Regions from separate parts of the Paenibacillus sp. V4I9 genome, predicted to be linked through region 3. Evidence: predicted binding sites of a transcription regulator. Region 3 holds the regulator's gene; each other region holds the start of a gene.
The links. The regulator Rex, encoded in region 3, represses fermentation and respiration genes when NADH is low (regulators of the CRP and FNR family bind a similar motif). The targets are predictions, from matches to a motif close to TTGTGAAATATTTCACAA.
Positions count from the first base shown of each region.

Region 1 (9,867 bases), 2.2 Mb from region 3:
GGATCAATAAGTCTATTCAAGCAGTATCCAAGGATGGAACTTATGAAGCTCTCTACACGAAGTGGTTTGGAAGTAAACCAGAAAAAATGCCTAAAAAGCTCAAAGACGACATGGAAGATGATATCGAAAATGAATCATAAGTAAAAAGTCGACTAGCGTATAGTCGACTTCTTTGCCTTACTGATTATTCTTTCACGTCGTTAGCTCTTGGTACCCACAGAATCATAAAAACAAGTGAAAATAGAACAAATATCGGTGGAGCATATTGGATTAATAAGTTTTCCATAGGTTTAATCACCCTTCTTTATAAATTTACCTTGTACATAATCAGCATCAAAAAGAAATAGACGCATAAGCAGAAACAGAGATGGGATTAGAATAACAAGCCCTGCAATAAAGGCGATGACTAGCGCAGTTCCCATGGCTTGATTCGTAAAGTTTTCGTGAATGGAGATGTATGGAAATAAAAGATACGGTAAATGGGCCTTACCATAACCAAAGAAAGCAAAAGCAAATTGCAAAAGTACCAAAATAAACGCTAGACCTAGCTTGATTTGTTTCCAAAGGAAGTAGACGGCAACTAAAAAGCAGAGAAATGATGCTCCGAACATCCATCCCAGGTTAAGCATGTTGCGGAAATGTTCTTGGTTTTGCTGGTTTATGGCGAAAAAGACAAGCAGACTTGCAAGAATAGTAGGTCCGCTCCAGAAAAGAGCATAGCCTCGTAAAATTCCAAAAGCGGGATAGTCTTTTGCCCTATAGGCATAGTAGGAAAGGAACATGGATGAAATATAGAGAACGCTGACTAGCGACAGCAAGATGACCGACCAAGTATAAGGACTCCCAAGTAACTTACTCCAATCTAGATTGATCATGCCGTTCTGTTCAACGATGATTCCACCCTCAGAAATGGTTAGCACTGTAGAAAGGGTTGCAGGGATGAGCAAGCCAGTTGCTCCATAGAGCAGCATGTACCATTTGTTATCCTTGGAACCATAGTTGCTGAAAGCGTAGTAGGCTCCTCTTATAGCTAACAATATGATAGCCAAACTGCCAGGTACAAGTAACGCGGTCCCATAATAACGTGCCGTTTCAGGGAAGAAACCAATCATACCGATGTAGAAGAAAACTAAGAATACATTAGTAACTTCCCAGACAGGAGATAAATATCTTTCAATGATTTTATGAATGATATGCTGTTTCATCGTAATAACCGAATAGTAACTGAAGAAACCCGCACCAAAGTCAATGGATGCCACAATTAAATATCCGTATAAAAAGATCCACAAAACAGTTATTCCAACAAGTTCTAGACTCATTCTTTGGTCCTCCCCCCGAAAATACCAAGTGCAATCAGTTCATCTGCAACATCGTTTTTTCTGAAAAGTTTGGATAATACTTTTACTGCGGTCAGTGCTAAAACGATATAGAGTAAACAGAACAGTAGTAACATCGTATCCACGTCTTGTGAAGTTGTAGCGGCATCTGCTACCTTCATATATCCACGCAGAATCCATGGTTGGCGACCAACCTCCGCGTAAAACCATCCACATTGGATGCCTAGCATGGAAAGAGGACCACACACAACGATAATCGCTAGAAGCCATCTCGGATAAGGTTTACGGGATTTTTTGCGTGCGTACCACATATGACTAATGGCGACGACAATCACAAACATACCTATAGCAACCATGGCGTCAAAGAAATAATGTACGTATAAAGGAGGTCGGAGATCCTTCGGAATATCATTCAGCCCTTTGACCTCAGTTCCTGGAGTTCCACCTGCCAAGATACTTAGTGCATACGGAATTTTCAACGCATATTTAACCTCATTATTTTCAGTCAAAATACCACCAAGTACGAGCGGTGCATTCTTTGTTGTTTCAAAATGCCACTCGGCTGCGGCAAGTTTTTCAGGCTGAGTATGAGCTAGAAATTTGGCTGATAAATCACCGATCATTGCCGTAGTTATGGCGAACACGAGCCCAGCAGTAACGGTTAGCTTTAAAGCTTTCTTAGCATATAAAGTGTCCCCTTTTTTCCTTAGAAGGGAGTAGGCCGCTATAGCAGCCAAGATGAATGCGCTGGTCATATAGGCTGAGGAAAGTACATGTGCCACTTTGGTAGGCATGGATGGATTAAACATAGCTAGAATCGGCTGTACATTCGTAATCAAGCCATCTTTTAGAGTGAAGCCTTGCGGCGTATTCATAAATGCATTCACAGTCGTAATAAAAAATGCTGAAGCAGAGGAGCCAATTACAACAGGAACTAATAGTAATAGATGATGTTTAGGTTTTAATCGTTCCCATGTGTATAAATAAATGCCTAAGAAGATAGCCTCGATGAAAAAGGCGAAAGTTTCCAGAAATAACGGAAGCGCAATGGCTTGCCCAGCAATCTCCATGAACTTCGGCCACAATAGGCTGAGTTGAAGCCCGATTGCAGTACCAGTAACCACCCCAATAGCAACGGTGATCACGAATCCCCGAGCCCATCTTCGTGCCAGCAACGCATAATAGGGATATTTACGTTTAATGCTGGCTAATTCAGCTAACATAATCATGACCGGAACGCCAACGCCGATGGTAGCGAAAATGATATGAAATGCCAGTGTGGTCTCAGTGAGTAGGCGGCTATAAAATACGGAATCGTAGATAGGCATATGGACTCATCTCCTTTGTAACTTTCATATGTTCAAAAAAACTTGCGGATAAAAGAGAGCAGCATGACAAAAGCAACAATGAACATCAGGTACATCAATCGTTTTTCATGTTTGCGAGATTGGTTCAAGTGGATCACCTTCTGTTTTCAATTTGATTTGCTATATATTTCTATCTTACTCCACGTATGTGATTTTTTTCACATAATATGTGAATACGGTTTGAACAAAGTATTACAACTTTATTAACGTTATGAAAATATAGTAGTGGGTAACCAAAGAAGTCATGACTGCAATCCTCTTCGCTAAGACAAGATTCATCGAACAAGAGAAACTGAACTACCGTCAAACATATCACAAGATGCTATTCACTTGACCAACATGGGGGATAATCTGTATTTTCATTACACTTTATTTCCATTATCGGATTTTATGTGTACAATACAATATATGTATTATACACATAAGGGGTTGGTTATTTTGGAAATAAACGATATTTTGGAACTTCGATTGAATGTACAAAAATTTATTAGGCTTTTTGGTTTATTAGAACAAACCGTAACCCCATGTGGATTTCAACTTTCAGTATCACAGGTATATGCTCTACAAGAAGTGGAGAGCTCCACTCTAATACTTGGTGAATTAGCAGATAGGCTGCATCTAGAACGAAGTTCAGTAAGCCGACTTGTTGATGGGCTTGTAAAAGGAGGCTTTGTACGCCGTGAAATCAACGAAAAAAACCGAAGAGAAATGTTAATTTCTCTTACGGAAAAAGGTGAACGGACAATTGAGCAGGTTCGTCAGCAGTCCATTCGATTTTATCAAAATGTTTTGCAACACATGACAAAAGCTGATCAACAACTGGTTCATCAGGGATTTGAAAAATTTACAGAAGCTCTATTAAAAAACAAGGGGACACAGGATGAAATATAAAAAAAGTCAAACAGCTACAAGTATATTATCGCTTATTTTTTCTTTTCTGGCTTCATCCCATCACTGGCTTCATATGGGGATTTTACTTCTCTTGGGCGGCTCAACGAATATGATGGCGACAATGTCAGCAGCATTATGGATTAGACGTATCATGATCATTGTAACCATTATAACGATGCTTGTATCGATGTATCGTTTATTTAAACACAAGTCTAAGGTACCCTGGGTGGTTATTATGACTATTCTCTCTGCCGCGATTTCATTAGGTTTTATCATGTATACACTTGTGAAGTTTGGCTGGTAATCTCTATAGGCAGACCCAATTATTTTTATGGAAAAAAATCTTAAAAAGGGCTTGATATAGGGTATGGGGGTATGGTATATTTTGAATGTGAGGGGGAAAGGCAATGGAACAACATGATAAACAAGAATTAAATGAGGACAGTTGTCATTCGGGCAGTGATCGAAAAAGTCATCATTCTGATAAAACAAAAAATAATTTAATTTCTAGGCTCAATCGCATCGAAGGACAAATTCGCGGTGTGAAAGGTCTAATTGAGAAGGATACGTATTGTGACGATGTGTTAAATCAAATCGCCGCGGTTCAGTCAGCTTTAAACGGTGTTGGGAAACTGCTTCTCGAGCATCATCTAAACAGCTGTGTGATCGAACGCATTCAAGAAGGCGATAATGAGGTTATTAAAGAACTCATGGTTACCATGAATAAATTGATGAAATAATAAGGGAGAGAATAGGAATGCAAACAGTTACACTCAAAGTTGAGGGTATGTCCTGCGGTCATTGCGTGAATTCCGTTGAAGGCGCAGTTAAGAAACTTGGTGCTTCCGGCAAAGTTGATTTGAGTGGTGGATCCGTAACTGTAGATTTCGATGAGTCTCAAGTTTCTTTGGACGTCATTAAAGAAGCAATTGAAGATCAAGGCTATGACGTTGCGAAATAAAGATAATTGAGCCGCTTCATGCGGCTCCAATGTAACACCTTTTTTTTTGAAAAAAATATACCCCACAGGGGTATATAGGTGTAGGAGGGTATGAAATGGAGAAACCATTAGAACAGCAACAGGCAAGTCTGCAAATTACGGGTATGACATGTGCGGCATGCGCAACACGAATTGAGAAAGGCTTAAATAAAATGCCAGGGGTCAGTAAAGCAACTGTTAACCTTGCATTAGAAACTGCCCATGTTGAGTTTAGCGCTACCGAAATTTCTGTAAGCGATATGGTTAACAAAGTTGATCAACTGGGATACAAAGCCATGCGTAAAGAAGAAGAAGCATCGAAGGGCGATTATAAGCAAAAAGAGATACGCCACAAGAAAATACATTTAGCGGTATCGGCAATCCTTTCGTTACCACTTCTATGGGCAATGGTGAGCCACTTTACATTTACATCGTGGATTTACTTACCAGAGTTCTTGATGAACCCTTGGGTGCAGCTTGTGCTTGCCACACCAGTACAGTTTATTATCGGCTGGCAGTTTTACGTAGGGGCATACAAAGCCCTTCGTAATAAAAGCGCCAATATGGATGTGCTTGTTTCTCTCGGAACATCAGCCGCGTACTTCTATAGTTTATACCTAACGCTGCAGTGGGCAACTTCTGCTGATGTTCACCACCATGCGCCAGATATGTATTACGAGACAAGCGCAATTCTTATTACTTTGATTATTTTAGGTAAACTGTTTGAGGTGTTGGCGAAAGGACGAACTTCTGAAGCCATCAAAAAATTGATGGGGCTTCAAGCGAAAACAGCGTTAGTCATTCGGAATGGTGAAGAAATGGCTATACCAGTTGAAGAAGTTGTCATTGAGGACATTGTTCTTGTAAAACCGGGTGAGAAAATCCCAGTCGACGGTGAGGTTGTAGATGGTTTGTCGGCTGTTGATGAATCCATGCTTACTGGGGAAAGTATCCCTGTTGAAAAAAAATCCGGTGACGCCGTTATTGGCGCTACAGTTAATAAAAACGGCAGCTTAAAAATAAAAGCAACCCGTGTTGGGAAAGAGACAGCTCTCGCTCAAATTATCAAAGTTGTAGAAGAAGCCCAAGGCTCTAAAGCACCTATTCAGCGTATCGCAGATGTGATTTCGGGTATTTTTGTCCCGATTGTTGTAGGAATTGCTGTTGTAACATTTCTGATTTGGTATATCTGGGTTGCTCCTGGTGAGTTTGCAACTGCGTTGGAAAAAGCTATTGCTGTCCTTGTCATTGCTTGCCCTTGTGCTTTAGGTCTTGCAACACCGACATCGATTATGGCCGGATCTGGTCGCGCGGCGGAATTTGGCATCCTGTTTAAGGGCGGAGAACATTTAGAATCGATGCAAAAAGTGCAAACCATCGTGCTTGATAAAACGGGTACGGTAACTAAAGGCAAACCGGAACTTACAGACGTTCAAATTGAAAACGTGGATGAAGAAGATACAATTCTTAGACTAATCGGCTCAGCCGAAAAACAGTCAGAGCACCCGCTTGCTGAGGCGATTGTTGCTGGGATTGTTGCTAAAGGTATCATACTTACCGCTACAGAGCAGTTTGAAGCCATTCCCGGCTACGGAATTCGAGCCATCGTAGAAGGCAAGGAAGTGTTAGTAGGAACCCGTAAGCTCCTGCAGCGTGAAGCCATCGATTTCGGTAAAGCAGATACTGCTATGGAAAAGCTCGAATCTGAAGGTAAAACCGCTATGCTCGCAGCGGTGGATAATAAGTACGCAGGTATGGTAGCCGTAGCAGATACGATCAAAGACACATCAAAAGAAGCAGTTTCTCGCTTAAAACAAATGGGCATCGAGGTCATCATGATGACAGGTGACAACAAACGAACAGCACATGCAATAGCGCAGCAAGTTGGCATCGATCATGTTCTCGCGGAAGTTCTTCCGGGAGGCAAAGCCGAAGAAGTGAAGAAACTTCAAGGACAAGGAAAGATAGTGGCCATGGTGGGTGATGGCATCAACGATGCTCCTGCTCTTGCGACTGCGGACGTCGGCATAGCTATCGGCACCGGCACTGACATTGCGATGGAAGCAGCAGACGTGACACTGATGCGCGGAGAACTTACAAGCATTACAGACGCCATTTATATGAGCCGTAAAACGATGACGAACATTAAACAGAACCTGTTTTGGGCACTGGGTTACAATACGCTCGGGATTCCGATTGCGGCACTTGGACTTTTAGCACCTTGGGTAGCTGGAGCTGCTATGGCACTCAGTTCAGTATCCGTTGTGTTAAACGCTCTACGCTTGCAACGAGTGAAGTTATAATCGGCATACATGCGTGTAACTTTTGCCGTGGAGCAGAAGATGCAGGGCTTGAAATGGCTGAAGCATTAAACAAAGCGATCTCAGGGATCGAAACGCCAACCCCTTTAAAAATCGGCTATGCGGGTTGTGCGCTCGGAACGAGCGAAACACGCGGTGGTTATTATTGTATCGGATACTGGGATTGGTATGAATGAAGATGTGGGATTGGATTAACGATCGTAAAAAAACTGGTGGAAGCACATGGAGGAACCATTCGAATGGAAAGTCAGGTTGGTGAAGGAACATCTGTAGAGATGCAAAGCGGTCATTCTTCCCGAATTGCTTCGATAAGAGTTTAGACATTATTTGAGGGGGCCCCTTAAGAACAATAGGAGGAAATCATGAAAAAAGTAGCGATTTCAATTTTACTTACGGCTGCGCTCTTAACGGCATGCGGAAAATCAGGCAGTTCGATGGACCATTCTTCGCATAGCGGGACGTCAGGATCAACGAATAATGCCGCGCAAGGCGTTACAGCGGGAATGGACCATAGCGGCATGGCAAAAGAGGCAGCTTCCACACAAGCAGGAAATGTCCAAGCACAGTTTAAGCTTTCTAGTGATAAGACAATGCCGAACCAAGATACAACGATTACGATTAAAATTCAGGATAAAGACGGCAAATCGATTGATAAATTTGATACCGTACATGAAAAACAGATGCACTTTATCATTGTCAGCAAAGATTTATCTTTCTTTAACCACATTCACCCAGATTACAAAGGAAACGGTGAGTTTACCGTTACCACACAATTTCCGACTGCAGGTGAATTCAAAGTGATCGCCGATATCACTCCCACGGGCATGGGAGCAATGAGTAAGAACCAATGGATTACGGTTCTAGGAGAACTGCCTGCTCAAAAATCAATTGAACCTGATGCAACATTAACTAAAGTGGTGGACGGTAAGGAAGTAACACTATCGATAGATCACCTTATGGCGGGCATGGAACTAAACTTGAACTTCAATATTAAAGACGCTCAGTCGAAGCAACCTGTAATAGACCTACAGCCTTACTTAGGAGCAGTTGGACACGTCGTGATCTTAACCCAAGATGCAGAAAATTATCTGCACGTGCATCCGACAGATGAAAAGGCGTCAGGACCGGATGCCAAATTTATGACGACGTTCCCGCATAGCGGCGTATATAAGATTTGGGGACAATTCCAGCAGAACGGTAAAGTATTTACTGTACCGTTTGTTGTAAAAGTACCGTAATGATAAATGCCCAGTTTTCTCGGAAAACTGGGCATTTATATACATAGGTGGCCAAAGAAAGCTAATGATTAAATGACAAGACGCTCACCAGGAGTTTAGGCGTCTTTTAAGTCGAAAGCTAAGACAAGCTTAAAGGTTTCGACCTTGGCACAGAGGATTACTTGGAGAAACCATTTGATCCTAACGAAATGATGGCAAGGATAAAAGCGTTACTGCGGCGAGCCAATCCGGATGCAAATGTGATTTTTGCATCGTTTTTATCGTGGCTCTATTGACTTAGAGCGCACTCTAAGATGTAAACTTACTCTATGGAAAAATATTTGAGTATTCAAGCCATTTCTAACCTTACCGGCATCACCGCTCATACCTTGCGTTACTATTAGAAAAACGGCCTAATTCAACCACCATCACCCAAACATTAAGCATTACGATCATGGACCGGGATTCGGATGACTACATACGGCAGTCAGATGATTGATGCCCGGCTTAAGCGGCTGATCTAAGGACACATCATATTCCAAATAATTTTATTTTCGCTGAATACATTAGTCCCACGGAAACAAAACATGCTGAAAGAAGAAACGGTAAGAAAGAGTATGGTTCCTTATCTCCACCTGCATCTTTATACGCGTCCCATATGGCAAAAAAATATATACAAGGATAAAACATAAGCCATTGGTATTCAGTGTGATCAATGGCTTTTCCAATTTCACCGTCAAAACTAAGCAAGATTATTTCATTAAAATGAGATCGAACTATTCACATTTGTCTACCCTTTTCTTATGGAATATTTAGAACACAAAATGTTTAGATATTCAGGAACATTGAATAATTATTTTTCAGACGCTATCTTATCTCTATTAACCGCATAGGGTGGTTGCTCCATCCAACCGTTCTCAATCAAAATTTTTGCTGCATCTTCAACAAATGATGAGATTTTCAGTAATGACTTTGCATAGAGGACTCCCATATCATGTCTTCCGTTTACGGCCGCAGAATTTCCAAACGCTCTAATTTTCATTGAAAACATGTCAATCTTATGAAACAGCATTAACTTATCCGAAAATGGAGAAAATGTTGATGTTGTAACCAAATGGTCAAGAAACGATGGTGAAGGTAAATTTTCATTATGTAGTTTTTCCATATATTGTTCGATGTGTTTATGAGTCATTTCCTTACCTACTATAAACAATTTTCGAATTTTTTCCGATTTTACTACTTGGCTAAATGCCATGATTAATGCTTTGCTTGTTACATTGTTTTCAATATTATCATACAAATGGGCAATTTCTAATGCGTGTAAAGGTCGTACATGTCCAAAAAAACCATTTAAAAAATCTTGATGAACAAATTCTACTTTATCTGGAACTGGAATAATAGGTGGTTTAATGATTAATCCTTTATTCATTAATATATCGTTGATTTGTTCTATCAAAGCCATGGTGGAATCCATGCAATAAATAAAAAACTCTTTTACATCTTTCCTATGAACAAGCGGTACGGCTACGTTATAAATACTCATTCCTGCTTTAGCTGCATATTTCAAGTAATGAACATAGTATTCATCTTCAAATAAACGAGGAGCACCAAGGTTAACGTCTTCATCTGAAAAACCTTTAGGAATCGGGAAATTTTCTTTCTTGAAAATATCTTCCGTTGTTTTCATGAATTCTACGCTTAATTTTAATGCATTCTCTAATAAAGTTTTAATATCTTCATCCTCAACGTGTTGAA
Region 1 is NZ_JAUSZE010000001.1:2,223,465-2,233,331, forward strand. It holds gene QFZ81_RS10120 (substrate-binding periplasmic protein) at 1-140, shown strand, start outside; gene cydS (cytochrome bd oxidase small subunit CydS family protein) at 185-286, opposite strand; gene QFZ81_RS10125 (cytochrome d ubiquinol oxidase subunit II) at 291-1,319, opposite strand; gene QFZ81_RS10130 (cytochrome ubiquinol oxidase subunit I) at 1,316-2,665, opposite strand; gene QFZ81_RS10135 (MarR family winged helix-turn-helix transcriptional regulator) at 3,143-3,595, shown strand; gene QFZ81_RS10140 (hypothetical protein) at 3,585-3,899, shown strand; gene QFZ81_RS10145 (metal-sensitive transcriptional regulator) at 4,003-4,335, shown strand; gene copZ (copper chaperone CopZ) at 4,353-4,556, shown strand; gene QFZ81_RS10155 (heavy metal translocating P-type ATPase) at 4,652-6,877, shown strand; gene QFZ81_RS10160 (hypothetical protein) at 6,931-7,071, shown strand; gene QFZ81_RS10165 (ATP-binding protein) at 7,081-7,215, shown strand; gene QFZ81_RS10170 (hypothetical protein) at 7,258-8,133, shown strand; partial or broken gene QFZ81_RS10180 (hypothetical protein) at 8,647-8,889, opposite strand; gene QFZ81_RS10185 (DUF3231 family protein) at 8,966-9,867, opposite strand, start outside.
Region 1: QFZ81_RS10130 (cytochrome ubiquinol oxidase subunit I) is a predicted target of Rex. The motif match lies at 2,851-2,868, and genes of this name have one in related genera.

Region 2 (9,867 bases), 3.2 Mb from region 3:
ATGCTCATCGCCCCAATGAAAGGGCACAAAAACCGTGCGAGGCTGAATGCCTTCCGTCACTTTGACATCGAAAACCAAGGATCCACGGCGGCTTGTAATGCGGACCTTGTTATCCATACTCAGTCCAATTCTCTTAGCGAGCCATGGATGAATCTCGGCAACGGGAACGGGAGCCTTCTTATTCAACGCTTCCGTTCGGCGTGTTTGTGCGCCGCTTAAATAATGATTCGCCAGCCTCCCCGTTGTCAGCACGAAGGGATAATCCGAATCGATTGGTTCTGCCGGCATTTTGGGCTTAATACCGAATAATCTGGCTTTGCCATCGGAATGATTAAAATGATTCTCAAATAATAGCGGTGTACCCGGATGATCAGGAGCAGGACACGGCCAGAATATGCCTTTCTCCTCCTGAAGCCGCCCATACGTAATACCGCTGTAATCCGCTTTCCCTCCAGCCGTAGCAGCTGCTAACTCGCGAAACACATCTTCAATACCCGCATATTGAAAATAGGCGCCCCTACCCAATGCTTCCGCTAGCTGACAAATAATGTGGAAATCAAGTCTGCTGTTTCCCGGAAGCTCCATCGCTTTCTGGCGGTGAAACACGCGTCCTTCCAGATTGGTCATCGTTCCTTCTGCTTCCGCAAAGGATGACCCTGGCAACAAATAATGGGCATAACGAGCCGTTTCGGTTTCGAACATGTCAACGACAACAAGCAACTCCAGCTTCTGCAGTGCCCGCTCCACCATTCGGTTATTAGGGCTGGATACGAGCGGATTCGATCCGAGGACGATCAAGGCTTTGATTTCACCTTCATCTATCTTTTGCAGCAGCTCATAGGCAGAAACCCCTTTACCCGGCAGTTCACTCGGATCGATTCCCCATACCTTGGCAACATGCTCACGCGCAGCTGGGTCTTCGATCAAGCGATAGCCCGGCAGTTGGTCCGCCTTTTGCCCATGCTCGCGTCCGCCTTGCCCGTTTGCTTGGCCAGTTACGGCGCCATAACCGCAGCCTTTGCGCCCTATTTTGCCAGTGATCAAGGCTAAATTAATGTAATTCAGCGTGTTCTCTACACCGTTCACTTGCTGTTCCAAGCCGCGTGCTGTAAGCACAATCCCCGTCTCCGCCTTCGCGAATCCACGAGCAATCGTACGAATTACGGCTTCTAGAACGCCGGTTAGCTCCTCCACTCTCGCTGGGGTGAAAGACTTAACAGCCTCCTTCAATTGCTCAAACCCAACCGTACGATCTTCAATGAATCGGTTATGGACGAGTTTCTCTTCCACCATGACATGTAGGAGTCCGTTTATAAATACAGAGTCAAATCCCGGTTGTAGACGAACATGGATATCCGCTACCTTCGAAGTCATGGTATTACGCGGATCAATCGTAACGATCACTGCGCCTTTTTTCTTCGCTTCAAGTAAATAAGGCATCATCGTCGGCTGGCATTCCGCAATATTCGTTCCTGCGAGAATGATATATTTCGCATTTGGAATTTCGGTTAGGGGCATTGTCATCCCGCGATCGATCCCGAAAGCCTGATTACTGGCTGCGGCCGCTGAGGACATACAGTATCTACCATTATAATCAATGTATTTAGACTTGAGTGCTACTCGGGTAAACTTGCCAAGTAAGTAACTAACTTCATTGGTAAGTGAGCCCCCACCATACACGCCAATGGCATCGGGTCCATACGTCGCTTGCAGTCTTTGGATCCGCTCAGCAATATCTGCAAACGCATGGTCCCAAGTCACGTTTTGCCACCGCCTTGGCTCCCCACTCGCCCTAACCAATGGCTCAAGAATCCGATCGGGATGAAGCACATGATCCAGTGCATTCAATCCTTTCTGACAGAGACGGCTAGTCGCCACAGGAAAGTTTGGACTTGGTTTAATCGTGAGACCTGACGTCTTCTCACTCGGCATAATCTCCAATCCGCATTGCATGCTGCAGAAGCAACAATGGGAGGAGGGTTGTTCATTAGGTAATGTCAGTAGTGCAGATTTCAACGCACTCCACCCCCGATGATAAAGCTCTCTCTAAAATTTCAATGTATCTTATCATGCCTTTGTGGCCAACAGAAGCGTTAGCAGGCTAATTCTTTGTTTATTGGAAACCCAATAAACACCGTTCCTTCATGTATTTTCGTTGAATACGTTTGTACACATCCTGTATCCGGTGCTTGAACCAAACCGGAAGGAAGATGAATCTTGCGATCATGCATCGGACAGAAGACGTGGTCATCACAAACAATTCCTTCTGCCAGAACGCCCTCTTTATGCGGACAGCGGTTCTGAATCGCATGAAGCTTGCCGCTTTTCAGCTTGAACAGTGCAACCTCTTCCCCTTGATAACGAATCGTTTTCCCTGTGTTTACAGCTAAATCCTCATAAGATACGGCCTGCACCCATACCATTTGCTCTTCTTGTGTTTTCATTGGTTTGCTCCTCCCGGGCTTATCTTCTTTGTCTAATTAAGCTCTACGACTTCATACAGATCACGCTGAATTTTTTTGCTATCAATCGCTTGTTTCCAAGGGTCTTTCGTCACTGAAAGTGCTTGATCCATCCGAGCACACAATTGTTTGCGCTCTTCTTCATTTTCTACGACTTCGCGAATATGCTCGATACCAAGTCGGTGTACCCACTCACTTGTGCGCTCACCATATTTACCGGATTCACGATAGTATTGCAGATAAGCTTCCGTATATTCGATAATTTCTTGTTCCGTTTTGACAGTGGTCAAGAGATCACCAACACGTACCTTGACACCGCCGTTTCCTCCGGCGTAAAGCTCCCAACCGCCATCCACTGAAACCACTCCTAAGTCTTTAATCCCTGACTCGGCACAATTTCGCGGACATCCGGATACGGCCAGCTTCACCTTGGCAGGCGTGTTCAAGCGTTCAAAACGTTTCTCCAGCTCGATACCTACGCCCATCGCATCCCCCGTACCGAATCGGCAGAAGGTTTCTCCCACACATGTTTTTACCGTACGTAAGGCTTTTCCGTAAGCATAACCTGAAGGCATATCCAGGGCTTCCCACATCGCGGTAAGATCTTCTTTCTTCACACCTAGTAAATCTAGACGTTGTCCGCCTGTAAACTTCACAGTAGGGACATTAAATTTCTCAGCTACTTCTGCAATGCGTTTCAATTCAGTAGGATTCGTTACACCGCCATAAATCCGTGGAACAACCGAATACGTACCATCCTTCTGAATGTTGGCGTGCATACGCTCATTAACAAAGCGTGAGGTACTATCGTCCTTATAAGTCTCAGGGCTTACCATGCCTAAGTAATAATTGAGCGCAGGGCGGCATTTCGAGCAGCCTTCTTCATTTTTCCAACCAAGCACGTTCATCACTTCACGCACATGGGATAACCCTTTTTCACGAATCGCTGCAACGACTTCATCCCGCGTATGGTCTGTACAAGCACAAATCGTCTCTTTCGCAGCGTTTTTATCATAAGAAGCTCCTAGTGTAAATGCCAACAAATCACTAACGAGTGGTTTACAACCACCGCAAGAACGAGAAGCTGTCGTACAATTTTTCACTTCATCAACGGTCGTTAATCCTTGATCCTTGATCGCTGAACAAATCGTTCCTTTTGTAACGCCGTTACAACCGCATATGATGGCATCGTCTTTCATGTCGGCAACACCAGATGCCGCTCCGCCTCCTGATGAATCCGTCAAAATGGCTGTTTTTTCCAAGCCGCTAACATCAGTTTCTTCCCGAATCATTTGCATAAGTCTCGTACCATCCGCCGTATCTCCGAAGAGAACCGCACCGATGATTTTATTGTCTTTAATCACAACTTTCTTATAAACACCAGTGAACTCATCATGAATACGGATGGCTTTCGATCCTTCCTCATCGCCGAACTGTCCGCCTGAGAATACATCAACACCAGATACTTTAAGCTTCGTATAAAGGATAGATCCTTCATAAGGACTCGTTTCCACGCCTGCCAAATGTTTAGCAAGTACAGCCCCTTGCTCGTAGAGCGGCGCTACCAATCCGTAAGCAATCCCTCGATGCATGGCGCATTCCCCTACTGCATAGACATTTGGAACACTCGTTTGCAAATAATCATTCACGATGATACCGGGATTACACTCAACTCCGGACTTCTTCGCAAGCTCTACATTGGGACGAATACCTACAGCCATAACGATAAGATCTGCCTCTGCAACGGTACCATCTTTGAATTTCAAGCCGGTTACCCGCTTGTCGCCCACGATCTCAGCGGATTGCTTCTCGAGCAGGAAGTTGATGCCTTGTTCTTCAAGTGCCGCTTGCAGCATTTTGGAAGCCGTACGATCGAGTTGACGCTCCATAATTGTATCTAAGATATGAACAACATCGACTTTCATCCCTAAGTTGAGGAAGCCCCTAGCTGCCTCTAATCCAAGCAAACCGCCACCGATCACGATCGCTTTTTTATACTTCTTAGCGGACTCGATCATAATTTCACAATCACGAATGGTCCGGTACGCCATAACCCCTTCTTTATCAGCTCCAGGCAAAGGAATCATGAAAGGATTGGACCCTGTAGCCAAAATTAATTTATCGTAGGAAACCGTTAGCCCTTTATCGCTCGTTACCGTTTGGGCGACCGTATCGATGTCAGTAACCGTTTGGTTTGTGTGCAAGGTAATGTGGTTATTCGCATACCACTCATAAGGATGAATGACGATATCCTCTACTTTGGAATCTCCGGCAAGTACATAGGACAACAAGATTCTGTTATAGTTCGGATGCGGTTCACTTCCAAAAATTGTAACCTCATATTTGTCAGGTGTAAGTTTAAGCAAATGTTCAACAGCGTTAACACCCGCCATTCCATTTCCTACTAATACCAATTTTTCTTTTTGAGTCATTGCCATCTTCCTCTCTAATATATCTATCTCTATATCCCATTTTTCTTATCCACATCCGATTAAAAAGGGCCATTCGGGAGCTACGATTAAAACATGCGCCCCCAAATGACAAAATTGGGATATGGAGCTTGAGTAGTCCAATCTGAACTACCAAAGACGGTAAGTCGTAAACGTCTTTGCGCATGCAGCCTGACAATCAAGCTGCATGCGCAAAAGCATTTAATTATATGCCGCTGGCCATAAGACCAGCGGCTTGAACTTTTACTTAAGCATGGATACTATCCATTGAAGCTGGAGCTACCTTCACTTTGCCGCCTTCGCCGATCCAAGTGCGCTTCCATTGACCTTGTACTATGGCGATCAACAAGAGACATGTAATCGCAATAGCACTTAGAATTAGGAACCCTGGTGTGAATGAGCCTGTCGATAGTTTCAAATTACCGAGAATTTTGGGTAAGAAGTAACCGCCCAAACCACCTGCGGCTCCTACGATTCCAGTTATAACACCAAGTTCCGTCTTGAAACGCTGCGGAACGAGTTGGAAAACGGATCCGTTCCCCATACCGAAAGCCATCATAGCAATGAATAGCATGACTGTTGTCAAAGAAAGTGATGGAAGTGTGGAAATACCAGCCATCATCAAAGCCACCACGCCGTATAAACCCATTAACATCCGAATGCCGCCTACTTTGTCTGCAAGCCATCCGCCTACCGGACGGAAGAAGCTTCCGCCAATCACGCATATTGTTGTAAAGTCCGCGGCTTTAACTGGAGCTAAGCCGTATTGTGTATTAAAGAAGATGGTCAAGTACGATGCCATTCCAACGAAACCACCAAAGGTTACACTGTACAAAATACAGAACAACCAGGAATCTTTCTGTTTCAATACCTTGCCGTACTCCTTAATCGTTTTCGGTGCTGGTTTATTCGGGCTATCCTTTGCCAGTACACTAAAGACGATTAATGTTAATGCAATCGGAATCATCGCAATGCCGAAAACAACATGCCAATCTCCATAATGCTGCGCTATTCGGTTTGCAAATAAGGTAGCAAAGATCGTTCCGCTGTTACCTGCCCCTGCAATCCCCATCGCTAAACCTTGATACTGTGGCGGGTACCAACTGCTGGCAAGTGGTAATGCTGCCGCAAAACTTGCCCCTGCAATACCAAGCATCAGAGCAACGAAGTACATATCACCCATTGTGTCTGCAAACTGCCATCCCCAGAATAATGGTACTAAAGTTAACGTTAGTCCGATTTGTCCTGTAAGCTTAGGACCTATCTTATCTGTCAAAACACCCAACACCAGTCGAAGCACCGCTCCCCCTAAGGTAGGTAAAGCAACGAGATTCGCCTTTTCAGCAGCATCCAGATGAAAATCATTCGCGAGAATAACCGCCAGCGGCCCAAGAAGTACCCAAACCATGAAGCTCATGTCGAAATACAAGAATGAACTGAACAATGACCCTTTGTGCCCCACTTGCATGAAACTTTTCCGATCAACCATGATTTCCCTCTCCTTTTGTGAGGCTTTTCGCCTTCTTTTTTCCTACCCAGATGTGTTGCTCTTTGACAGAAAAGGCCGATAAACATACCCCAACATGTGTGGGATGCTTATCGGCCTCTTTGCCACTGCTGTCACATCATCGTGAACAGCATGTTAGATGATTTTCAGTAAATAGAACATAAATAGCCTATCCGATTACGTATTTGTAAGGGGATAGGCGCCATTGCCTTCGTTAGTGGCACATCATTGTGCCGATTTCTAACTTGATTATAGTACCACAATTGATAGATGTCAATAAACATAACACAAAAAAATTTCATGTGAGATTTCTATAATATATCGACAAATTTTAGATACATATGCTATAGTAATGCCGTATAATAAATCATTTTACCAAGAAAACCTTACATGAAGTTGCCATTGGAAAAAAGCTACCCACGATAGGAGGTATTCAAATGTTACAATCATTTATACTGATCGACGAGTTTAAACAAACTCGCTCAGCTACCTCCTCCTCGTCGTCGACTACCGCACTGAATGTTACGGATAATGAAAAGGAATCCTTGCCTGAAGAGATACTGAAGGATTTGGGATTTCGTATATATGTAGCATCTAATGTAAAAGAAATTTCATTTATGATTCCCAAAGTCGATGCGGTATTATTATCAGTAGGCCCTGATCAAGTAGAGCCATGGCGCTCGCGTGTGCTTGCTCATCGCAGCCTTCCACTATTCTGGTGGTGTGATGCTCGCACTTTTCCTTCTAATGAATGTAAAATGGACGCGGGTATTGATGGTTTAATCGGTTCTGCGATGAGTCCTCTAGAAATTCACTGTGCGCTGCTCCTTGGTGTGAATCATTATTTCCAACGAACCGAATGGCAGCAAGAGCGCGAACAGCTTCACTCTAAACTTGAAGAGCGCAAATGGGTCGATCAGGCTAAGCGGATCTTATGTGAAATCAAGGGTATCTCTGAAGCAGAGGCTTACGATTTCTTGCGTAAACAAGCCATGAATGAACGTAAACGTATGGTAGACGTCGCTACCTCCATCGTCAAGGTGTATCAAATACTAAAGGATCAGAACCAAGGAGGCCGCAAACGATGATATCCTTATTAAAAGAAGTAGGCCGCGGAAAGCGCGGAGCCAGAGATCTTACTTATGAAGAGGCTTCCCAAGCAGCGGAGCTCATACTAACCGGAGCGGCTACACAAGCTCAAATGGGTGCTTTTCTCGTTGCAGAACGCATTAAAATGGAATCCCCCGAAGAGATAAAGGCCTTCATCGATGCCTTGCGCCAGCGTATCCATACCTATCCAATACCCGGCAGCATGGATTGCGCCGGACCTTATGATGGACGCACCCGCTCGTTCATCGCGACTTTACCGACCGCTTTCGTTCTCGCGGCCTGCGGACTTCCCACTACGCTGCACGGCAGTCCGAGCATGCCGCCCAAATGGGGCATCACGCTGTCTGATGTGCTAGCGGCACTTGATGTACCCGCGCTTGACGCGTCACGTGAAGCGCTCGTATCAGCTGCAGCGCGAACAGGCTTCCTGTTCGCACCAACGGAGAGCTGGTGTGCACCGCTCGGCGAGCTGCGCGAACTTCGCAAGGAACTAGGTCTGCGGACCGTGTTCAACACAGCAGAGAAACTGCTGCGCTTTACGGAAGCACCCTTCATGGCTGTCGGTGTGTTTCACGGTACTGTGTTCGAGAAAATCACCAATTTATTAATGGAATTGGGCGTCTCTCGCGGCATTGTTGTGCAGGGCATGGAAGGCTCCGAAGACCTTTCCGTAAACAAGCGCACACGGACATACCTAATTAAAGAAGGCGCCAGTGAATTATTCATTGTTGATCCTGAGATTTACGAATTAATGGTCGAGGTGCCGGAGATTGAATGGACCGCTCAGCTGCAAGGAGAAACTGCATTAGCCGTTCTTCGCGGAGAAGCCGAACTTCCTTACTTGAATATGGTACTACTCAACAGTGCCGTACGATTGTGGGTTTCTCAGAAAGCTGGGTCCATAGAGGAAGGTATTTATTTAGCCCGGCACGCCATTGAACGAGGCGCTGCTCTGCAGAAATATACGGAGTGGACAGAAGCGATTAAGCCGGTATCTGCCACCTAATATAAAAGAGCCCTTGGGGGCTCTTTTTTTTATGTACTCATTTTATAACCGTCAAACGTTCGCTGGCCGGTATGCGTTTTTGTCCAGGCGGAATTTTGCCAGGGTAGCCGACATGCAAACTGCCAATAATTTTCTCCCCAGGCTTTACGCCGAAAGCTTCGCGGAACGCTTCCATATGCAGCAGTGGATAGGTCTCCCACACCATGCCAATCCCATGCTCCCAGGCAAGCAGGCAAGCAGGCTGAAATTGTGAATCAGACAGCTCGTCGATGCATAGTCTGATAGTCCTCATATTCGATAATGATTATCATTGTCAATTATGATAGGGGCGTTTTCTAGTAATTATTCGTTTAACCCACGTTTCATCCTTCTCATTATTAATGAATGACAAAAACGTTCGTGTACTTAAAATACCTAACCAAGTAAAGAATAAGCCGAAAACAAGTGTAGCTGTGATGTAACCGAAAAGACTTAAATAATGATGTTTCAATATAAATTCAAAATTGTTTAAACCCCTTAACCAACTCGCTAAGGGGTTTCGTCATTAACCATTGTAATTCGTCAGTCGAAATTTTCTTAATATCCTAGTTGTCTCTAGGTACCTTGCTTATTTAAGTTTCATCAAAAAAATGACTCAAGTACAGAAGCCCTTGAATCAAACTGATTTCGTCCAGGTTTCTAGTTCCATTTTCGATTTTCTATCTAAAGTCTTTAAGCGATTTTCGAAATTTTCTTTTGCCCATTCATATAGTTGTGTATCTAGATCATTCGCTTTTACTATTTGTTTAATGGTTTCCTTCGATATAGTTTCTTTTTTTGATTTTTTGGTATTTACATTTTCTTTTGTGTAATGAATGTTTTCAAATACTCTTTCGTTAATATCAGTCTTGATGGGGACGATACAATGATTCCAAGTATCATACTCGTTAACCAATACGCCCTAGAAATGCATTAATGTAAGAGACAAGTTGTTGTGCTCTTATCGCAGTAGTATGATTGCTTCTTATAAAATGATAACCGTTTGTTGCTATTCGATTACGCTCTATTTCATTGTTTACATAGTATATAAACTTCTCATAAAAATTGTGTTCGTTAATCTCGACGAAGTGCTCACCGGGATTAAAACCTAGTTCCGTTAAATCTGAGCATGTGTCTGCTAGAAGTAAAGTTCGACTACCTAATGTTTCAAAATATTTTAAAAGTGGATATTTGAGCAAGGAGCAACAATTAAAAAATATTTTTGATTGATTAATTAATCTGGAGTATTCTTCACCTTCTATCCATGAAACTTTGGAAGAATTTTGGTCATATGGATGAACAAAGTAGACGAAG
Region 2 is NZ_JAUSZE010000001.1:1,240,253-1,250,119, reverse strand. It holds gene QFZ81_RS06100 (molybdopterin oxidoreductase family protein) at 1-2,016, opposite strand, end outside; gene nirD (nitrite reductase small subunit NirD) at 2,094-2,444, opposite strand; gene nirB (nitrite reductase large subunit NirB) at 2,477-4,894, opposite strand; gene QFZ81_RS06085 (nitrate/nitrite transporter) at 5,160-6,401, opposite strand; gene QFZ81_RS06080 (ANTAR domain-containing response regulator) at 6,857-7,507, shown strand; gene QFZ81_RS06075 (anthranilate phosphoribosyltransferase) at 7,504-8,535, shown strand; gene QFZ81_RS06070 (nitroreductase family protein) at 8,573-8,827, opposite strand; gene QFZ81_RS06065 (glycosyltransferase family protein) at 9,462-9,867, opposite strand, start outside.
Region 2: QFZ81_RS06085 (nitrate/nitrite transporter) is a predicted target of Rex. The motif match lies at 6,417-6,434, and genes of this name have one in related genera.

Region 3 (9,867 bases):
TTCGTTGCTTTCGATGCAATTGTTATGATACTTTTAACTTTGTGAGTTTTTTCTACCATTTGGTCTGTTTATCTTATATATTCGATCAAAAACTAGTACATATAGTAAAATATAGGAGGATTATATGACAACGTTATTCACGAAAAAGAACGAAGTCGATTTCTTGCAACTTCTCATCCGTGCTGCAGAAAACGCATTGCAAACTGCTCAACTATTTCGCACAGCCATGATGGGTGATAAACCGCCTATTGAGTATGTAAAAGCGATTAACGATTTAGAGCATGCAGGCGATTCCATTACTCACGAAATTTTTAAAGGTTTAAACAAAGTATTTATTACACCGATTGATCGTGAAGACATTATGGTTCTAGCCTCCAAAGTGGATGATGTAACAGACGGTATTGAAGCTACAATTGCTCGTTTCGACTATCTTGCTGTATCCCATACAGATTCTTATATGAAAGAGTTTTCGGCTGTCATTGTAGACTCTTGCCAACATATGCTGGATGCATTCAAGCTTCTGGCGAAGAAAAAATACATGCAAATCCCCGAGCATACGGTTGCTATTAATTCCCTTGAGAATGACGGAGACCGTTTGATGCGCGAAGGGATTCGCCAAATTTTCATCACACGTAAAGATGTGTACGAAGATTTTAAACTAAAAGAAATTTATGAGCGTTTGGAAGAAACAACGGATGCTTGTGAAGATGTAGCCAATATCCTTGATAGCGTTGTACTTCGCTATTCATAAGGCACATTCGTGTCCTATGTCTACGAAGAAAGTTTTCCAAATGGAAAACTCTTAGGAGGAAATCATGTTAACTTATTTAATCGTTATCGTTGTGCTTGCTTTACTTTTTGATTTCATTAATGGATTTCACGACACGGCTAATGCGATTGCAACTTCCATTTCCACACGTGCATTAAGTCCACGTGTAGCCATCGCCATGGCCGCCACTCTCAACTTTGTCGGAGCCATGGTTTCCTCTAAGGTTGCCAAAACCGTTGGAGGCAGCATTGCTAACCCAGCCAAAATTGAAAACGGCGTTGAAATCGTCATCGCTGCCTTACTTGCGGCCATCATTTGGAACTTGTTGACCTGGTATCTGGCGATTCCTTCATCTTCTTCGCATACACTCCTTGGTTCTCTTGCTGGAGCTGTTATTGCTGGAGCTGGGGTCTCTGCGGTGAATTGGAATGGTTTTACTCAAATTATTATCATTTTGGTTTTATCGCCCATTATTGCTTTCGCCCTAGGTTACCTAATTATGATCTTGATCAAGTACATCGTTATATGGTCTGGGAACACTTCAAGATCGAAACTAAATCGCATATTCCGTACCTTGCAAATTTTATCCGCGGGATTACTTTCATACTCCCATGGTGGAAACGATGCACAAAAAGCAATGGGAATTATCGTATTTGGTTTAGTCGCAGCCGGTGTTCAAACAGACCTGGAAGTACCCGTATGGGTGAAAATTGCTGCCGCTCTGGCCATGGGACTTGGAACATCCATCGGTGGATGGCGAATTATTAAAACCGTTTCCGGTAAGATTGTTAAAATCGAGCCGATCAATGGCTTTGCCTCGGACTTAACGTCATCACTCGTTATTCAATTCTCTACTCATTTGGGTAAACCATTGTCAACGACCCATGTTATTTCCTCCGCGATTATCGGAACAGGCAGTGTCATGCGCTTCCATGAGGTTCAATGGGGCACGGTTGGCCGCATGTTGATCACTTGGATTATTACAATCCCAATCAGCATCGTGCTTGCATTCTCGATCTATTTTGTTCTATTCAGATTCATTTTCTAAAAATAAAAAGGCACGACCCAAGCTTTGGGTCGTGCCTTTTTCTAATCCAAATAATAAGCTAAACTTTGCAATTCTGTTGTAAAATCTGCATGATGCACGCGCACTTCGGGAGGAACCCTAATAATGACTGGAGCAAAATTCAATATCGCTTCGATTCCGCATTCAATGAATTGATTGGCTACATTTTGAGCTTCGTTCGCAGGAACCGTAATGATGCCGATGCGAACGCCTAATTCAGATAAAACATTCTTCATCTCATGCATCGGTTGAACGATTAGATTGTTGATCGATTCCCCTGCCTTACTTGGCAATGCATCAAATACTGCGACAATTTTCATATCATTCCGTAAATAAGTATTATAATTGCATAAAGCGCGACCTAAGTTACCTGCTCCAACAAGAGCAACTTGAATATGGCGATCCAACTTCAGGATCTGTCTGATCTTCTCAATTAAGTAAGCAATGTCGTAGCCGATTCCCTTTTTACCGAATTCCCCGAAATAAGCCAAATCCTTGCGAATCTGTGCCGGATTCAGATCGAGCTTTTGACCCAAATCCTGCGAAGATACCGTCGAAACATTTTTCATTGCAAGTTCATTCAGAAAGCGTAAATAAATGGGCAGCCTCCGGACGACAGCTTCCGATATTTTTTGTGTTTTCAACTCTACGCCTCCCCCATCCACTCTTCAATCCTAGGTAACATTTGCTCGGTCGTCATATGCTCAATCTTCGGACCAGGCAATGAATAAAGGAAGTGCTTGCCATAATACGTATCAATGACACGAGTATCATAGATGATTACGATGCCTTTATCGGATGCACGTCTGACAAGTCGGCCAAAGCCCTGCTTAAATCGAATGACAGCCTGCGGCACAGAAAATTTCATAAATGGATTCTCGTTGCGTTTCTTAATATTTTCACACTTAGCTTCAACAAGTGGATGATTGGGCGGTTGAAACGGCAATCTGATAATAGCTAGACAGCTAAGGGCATCTCCTGGAATATCGACACCCTCCCAGAACGAGCTGGTGCCCAGTAGGACGCACATTTTGTTATCTTGGAACATCCGGGTCAGTTTACTCCGATTACCGCTGTCAACCCCCTGCCCGAGCACGGTAATCCCATGTGGCTTCAAGAGATCCTTCATGCCGGCATAAATTTGCTTAAGCATGCGATTCGAAGTACACAAAATCAACATACGTCCTTTGGTAATTCTCGCAACATCACTAAGTGACCCAATAAGTGCGTTGATAAAAACAGGATCACCGGCACCTTTGATCGTCGGGAAGTCCCGAGGAATTACGACGAGAGCTTGCTCTCTGTAATTAAATGGAGATGGCAATTGAACGGTTTTCAGCTTGCCCGATTCTTCGTCCTCAGGGATAACTAACCCTAATTGATCCGCTGAATATTGAAAAGATTTATTAACAGATAAAGTCGCGGAGGTCAGGATAATACTGTCTTTGGTCTCAAAGAAATGCTGCTGCAACAGCCCACTTACATCGGTAGGTACTGATACAAGCTGCAGCGATTTCGATTTGGCATAGGTGCCCGCTTCCATCCAATATACATAACCCTCATCGGCCATTTTCATAAAAAAGTGCAGGGCATCCCGATGATTGTACAGTTCCTTTACCGTGCCATTCAAATCGGTGACTAATCCTTGGACCCCGAAAACTTCCTGCATATCCTTCACTTCATTTAACAATTTATCAAGTGTGCGGAGTAAATCATTCGCATTCAAATAAATATTGTCTTCCATAATCAGAAGCTCTCGCCATTCGGGCGGAAGTGTTTCGGGCTTCATCCGCAGCACGAACTGTGAGTTTTCCGATTGCGAAGGATCGCTCCTTGAGGATAACAGTTCATAGAGCGCTTCGCTGAGCCGATCCCAATCCTCTTTGATTTGCACGATTTTGGGATAGAGCCCGTCAATGGTTTGACTCCAAGAGGCCGTGCGTTCCTGCTGCTCATCCGATTTCTGCAATCGAAACCGCAGCATTGGTAATTGGCCACTGCGATTATCTTTATATAGCCAAATCAACGAATGATAAAATGCTGAAGAATGCAGCTCAATACCAAGATGCTTACTTGCCACTTCTTCGAAGTGATGAGCCTCATCAATGACAAGGTGCTTGTAAGACGGTAGAAGGCGGTTTTCAGCCTTCATATCCGTGAAGAGGAGGGAATGGTTCGTGATGATCACATCGGCCGTATTGGCATCATTCCGAGCGCGGTGATAGAAGCATTTCTTATACCAAGGGCACATGCGATTCAAACAAGAATCTGTGTCGCTTGCAACTGAATACCAGAACTGCGCACCCTTATTTCCAAAATGCAGCTCCTCTTCATCACCATGCTCCGTTTCACTAAGCCATACAACCATCTGCGCTGCCGTTATCGGATCTTCCTTGCCATTCTCGTAATCACGTGATGTTAGCTTTGTCTCGAATTTACGCAAGCATAAGTAATGACTTCTGCCTTTGAGCACAGCAGCTTTGAAAGGGATAGGGAAAATCTCCTTTAAGAGTGGAATGTCCCGCTCACGGAGCTGTTCTTGTAGATTAATCGTGTGCGTAGAGACGATCACTTTCTTCTCATACTTGATGCCATAATAAATGGATGGTATCAAATACCCTAGCGACTTCCCTGTTCCTGTCCCTGCTTCAATCATCAGATGCTGATCATGCTCGAGTGACTTTTCAACTTCACGAATCATCTGCTCTTGGGATTCACGGTCTTCAAAGATCTCGAATTTATCCCGTAAGGCTGTTTTTAAACCTTGATGGAACTCTGTAAAAGAAGAACCTAAACCATCCGCATCGGAGTCTTTGCGCGTATCATCCTCATCGCCCCAATCGGTGACATTGATCGTAAATTGACGGAAATATCGATTCGTATCCATATCCACACTGGTGATAGACTCTTTGTAGATGCATATTTCATCGAGGAACCAACCTAAATCACTGTTGCCGTTTTCGAAAATATGCTGCAAGCGTTGAATCGTAAGAAGCGGCAGACCCAGCAATCGTTCCATACAAATAATCCATATGGCTGCCGTTACTTCCGCATCACTATCCGCTTGGTGTGGCCTTTCATGATCGATACCGAACAATCCGGCCACCATGCTGAGCTGAAGACTCGAAATAGATGGAAATAGGATGCGCAGCAAATCCATCGTATCCAGCACACGTCCTGTGAAAGGCGGGTATCCTGTATTCGTTAGTCCTTTTTGTAGAAAGGATAAATCAAAAGCCGCATGGTGCGCCACAAGAACACAATCAAACAAGAGCGGAAACATATCCGCCATGACTTGGTCAAGCGGGGGAGCATCCGCAACCATATCTTCCGTAATCCCTGTAAGTGTTGTAATCGAAGAAGGTATACTTATCCCTGGTTTGACCAGAGAAGTATACCTGTGAGTAATTTGAAATTGATCTATAATGACGAGTCCAACCTGAATAATTTCATCCGCAGGCTGACTTCCTGTCGTTTCAAAATCCAAAACTGCAAATTTCATGACGTGTATCTTCAATCCTTTCGTCCTGCACTTCTCCTAGCATACCAAATCTTATTAGGAAAAGGGAATACCCAGTTAGCCGCTTCCGTTTTAGGATTCGTCCAAATTGATCAGCGGCTCCATGCAAGAAGGATCAGTGTGATACGCTTTTTGAAAATATTCAAAGGCTTTTTCCATATTCTGATTTTGCACTTGTATGCAGCCCATTGCGTTGTAGGAAATGGCCTTCATCTTGGTATTGTCGGTCAAGGGCAGAAGGAACTTGAAGTGTTGATACGCTTCTCCAAACTCCCCTTTGCGCAAATGACCCATCGCTAAATACACTCGAGCTAGCAAGAAATCCGGCTGCCTTTGAATCAGCATTTCGAATTCTTTGATCGCTTGATCGTACATATAAAGTTTGTAAAATCCCTGGCCCCGCATGAATTCATCCGTCTGCTTCCCGGACACATCTAGTTCCATCAGCTCATCATGTAGGGTTTGGGTGCTCATTGGTACGGCCCCATAAAACTTTCCCAACTTCTCCTCAAAAAGCAGCCACGCCTCGATGAACTCATCGCTCATCGTCTTCAACACCTGCAATTGTTCGTCGAGCTCAGCTTTTTTTTCCACGTCACTATTCGGATATTCTTTTTGGATTTCTTCCAAAACCTCGTTCATTGTGGAAAATAAATGCTTAAACATTTGGCATCCCACCTTTGCTTCGAAAGCTTATCCTCATTCTTTGTAAACAGAGCCGATTTCATGCATGGAAGTGATCCCTCTTAAAGGATGGTGGAATGCTCTTCTTCTTTGAGAAGCTGCGCAACTTTATTATTTTCACCCATAATGGCAATCGTTGGTTGATGCTTCTTCGCTTCTTCATCGGTCATCATCGCATAAGAAATAATAATAACCGTATCACCCGTCTGAACTAGCCTAGCTGCAGCCCCATTTAAACAAATCACACCTGTGCCGCGCGGCCCCGGAATAATATAAGTTTCGAGACGTGCACCATTGTTGTTGTTCACAATTTGCACTTTCTCATTCGGCAGCATACCAACTAAATCGATCAAATCTTCATCAATCGTAATACTTCCGATATAATTCAAATTCGCTTCTGTTACGGTTGCCCGGTGGATTTTAGCTTTCATCATCGTTCGAAACATGAAGGTCACTTCCTTACTTGTAAAATTAAATTATCGATCAAACGCGTTTTGCCGAATTTCACGGCTAAAGCAATGATAATAGAAGGGGTAAAATGGCTATTTTCAAAAGGTTCTAATGTCGGATAAGCTAGTACCTCTACATAGTCAATGATGGCTAAAGGTGTATTCGCAATATGTTGGCTGACCAAGCTTTCAAGCTCCTGCGGGGTGAAAGTTGCATGTGATTCCACAAATGCCTTAGCTTTCTTTAAGGATTGTGACAAAACTAAAGCTTTCTTACGCTCTTCCTCAGAAAGATATACGTTACGCGAGCTCATTGCCAGCCCGTCTGCTTCACGCAATATAGGACAAGGAACAATCTCGATGCCGAGATTGAGATCTTGCACCATTTGCTCAATGACAGCAACCTGCTGGGCATCCTTTAAACCAAAAAAGGCTTGATCGGGCTGCACAATATGAAACAACTTGCTAACAACAGTTGCGACCCCATCAAAGTGTCCAGGGCGCGACGCTCCGCAAAGTCGGGAGGTAAGACCTGTCACACTGACCGTAGTGCGCGTCGGTGACGGATACATTTCGCTTACAGATGGCATGAACACCAGATCAACGCCCGCGGTTTCGGCTAATTGCAAGTCCCGCTCCGTATTGCGCGGGTATCGCTCGAAATCCTCACCTGGACCGAACTGGAGCGGATTAACAAATATACTTAGCACGACAAGTCCACTTTGAGCACGTGCTTTGCGTAGCAAACTAGCATGACCTTCGTGTAAATAGCCCATTGTGGGTACAAACCCAACAGATTGGTCGTTCTTGCGTCGATAGTCTCTTATGCGAGAACGCAAATCAGCAATTGAATGAATCACTTCCATTGTCTGGATCGCTTCCATGCCTCTCACTTCTCCTTAACGCCATATAAGTATTCAACAACATCGTTGTCCATATGAAACGTATGCTCTGGCGCAGGGAATGCCCTTGCTTTCACTTCTTTCACATACTCCCCAATACCTGCACGAATAGTTTCCCCTATATTCGCGTACGCTTTTACGAACTTTCTGGCAGCACTGTCAGAACCATACTGGAGAAGATCGTGATAAACAAGCACCTGGCCATCGCAATGAACCCCAGAACCAATTCCAATCGTAGGAATCGATAGCTGCTTCGTTATCCATTCGGCCAGCTCATCAGTTACCAGTTCTAAGACCACCGCGAAAGCTCCCGCTTCCTCAAGTGCTTTAGCATCACTGAGCAATTTCTCTGCTTGTTCGGAACTTCGTCCTTGTACGCGGAATCCACCAAGTTGATGAACAGATTGCGGAGTTAAACCCAGATGTCCGACGACCGGCACACCAGCCTCCGTGATCGCTTTGACGGTTGCCGCAATCTCAGCTCCGCCTTCCAGCTTAACCGCTTTTGCTCCACCCTCTTGCATTAATCGAGCAACACCTCGAAATGTCGTGTCCAAGCTTCCATGGTAAGTCAAGAAAGGCATATCCGCTACAATAAACGTATTTGATGCTCCACGCACCGCCGCTCGCGTCTGGTAAACCATATCATCCAGTGTGACAGGCAGGGTTGAATCGTAGCCCAGTACTACATTCCCCAGAGAATCACCTACAAGGATGACATCAATGCCAGCCTCTTCCGCCAAGCGGGCTGAGGGATAATCATAAGCAGTTACCATGGTAATGGGAACTCCATCTTGCTTCATTTTTCTCATCTTAGCTGTCGTAAGCGGCTTACGTTGTTCCATTGATATCCCAGCTTCCTCATATAAAATAAAAAACCTTTTAGCTAAGAGCTAAAAGGATCGCATGCAGAAAGAATCCAATGATCCCTCTGTCTCGGTCCCATAAGGCTCAGAGCAGAATCCAACATCTTGTTTCAAGTCCTATTCCATTGTAACAAACTACCATCGTCAATCTGCAAGTGCAGTTCCTTTAAGGATACCGCCTTGTCTTGCTATTATACCAAATGTTGCTTCCATTTGATACCTTTACTTCAGTTCAATATCTCCGGAATAGATCTTTATTTTCTCTCCGGCTTGCGTTATTACTGTTAATGCACCTGAATCATCCAACGAGTCAGCGACTCCTTCAATGACTCCTGCAGGTGTATGCGTGCGGATTGGACGCTTCAAAGTTACACTGAGAGCTTCCCATAGCAAACGGATTGGGGCGAAGCCTTTCTCCATATAAAGTGCATAGAGATCTTCAAATTCTAAAAGAAAAGCTTGTACCAAACTTTCTCTTGGGATGTCAGCGCCCGATTCAATCGCTAGTGAAGTCGCAATATTCCGCAGTTCCTCGGGGTAATCCTCCGTCTTCAAATTCACACTGATACCAATCCCTGCAATCACATACTTGAGCCGTTCATCTTCGCCACTGCTTTCTAACAAAATGCCGCTTACCTTCTTGCCTTTAATTAGAAGATCATTAGGCCACTTGATGCCGATGTCTACCTGGCAAACTTTCTGGATAGAGCGACATAGCGCTACCGCACTAAGTAGCGTTAATTGGGGCATGAAAAAAACAGGAATACGCGGCGTTAACACGAGACTCATCCAGATCCCTTTACCAGCCGGAGAATGCCACGTACGCCCCATTCTGCCTCTCCCTGCTGTCTGTGCCTCTGCCAGCACAATCGTGCCCTCAGGAGCTCCCGAGGCAACGAGAGCGTGTGCAATTGTCTGCGTTGATTCAACTTCCCCGTAAACATGAATCTTTTGACCAAGCACTTTGGTTTTCAATCCGCTCAATAGTTCGTTCACTTGCCATGAATTAGGTTTGCTCAGCAATCGATACCCTTTGCGAGGCGCTGCTTCAAATTCATAGCCTGCCGCTCGAAGCTCTTCGATATGCTTCCAGATCGCGGTGCGGCTAACGTTAAGTCTTCGGCTGATTTCCTCCCCGGAAACGTATGCTTCCGGGGACTCTTGGAACAGCTCTAATATTCGTTTGTTCATACGATTTCACTCACGATCTATCGGGAATTTATTTTGAGACCGATTCATATTGTTTTGCTGCAATTGTTGTAGTTGTATTAGTTCGTGCTAACTCCAAAAAGCAATTTTAGAGTCGTTCAGCAGCTCGTGAAGGTAGATGGGCTATAGTGTTTCAGGAATGTTGTAGTTTCTACAACATCATTCAACCGTGAATATGGATTCATTATAAAAAAAACCGCGCTGCGCTGCTACTTCGCAGCACGCGCGGCTTGTAAAAGTGATTCTCGCTCGTTCCGAATTTCACCGAGCGCGGTTCGTTCAAGCAGCTGCTGCAGCAGTATGCCCATCCATGGGCCCGGCTGCCGTCCAAGTTCCTCCGCCAAATCCGTGCCGGATATGGCGAGTTCCTTCAGGCTGAAGCAGGGAACCTCCTTCAGCCAA
Region 3 is NZ_JAUSZE010000001.1:4,405,861-4,415,727, forward strand. It holds gene QFZ81_RS20660 (DUF47 domain-containing protein) at 125-751, shown strand; gene QFZ81_RS20665 (inorganic phosphate transporter) at 816-1,817, shown strand; gene QFZ81_RS20670 (redox-sensing transcriptional repressor Rex) at 1,859-2,479, opposite strand; gene dinG (ATP-dependent DNA helicase DinG) at 2,482-5,337, opposite strand; gene QFZ81_RS20680 (tetratricopeptide repeat protein) at 5,428-6,021, opposite strand; gene panD (aspartate 1-decarboxylase) at 6,102-6,485, opposite strand; gene panC (pantoate--beta-alanine ligase) at 6,491-7,354, opposite strand; gene panB (3-methyl-2-oxobutanoate hydroxymethyltransferase) at 7,378-8,235, opposite strand; gene QFZ81_RS20700 (biotin--[acetyl-CoA-carboxylase] ligase) at 8,479-9,447, opposite strand; gene QFZ81_RS20705 (CCA tRNA nucleotidyltransferase) at 9,675-9,867, opposite strand, start outside.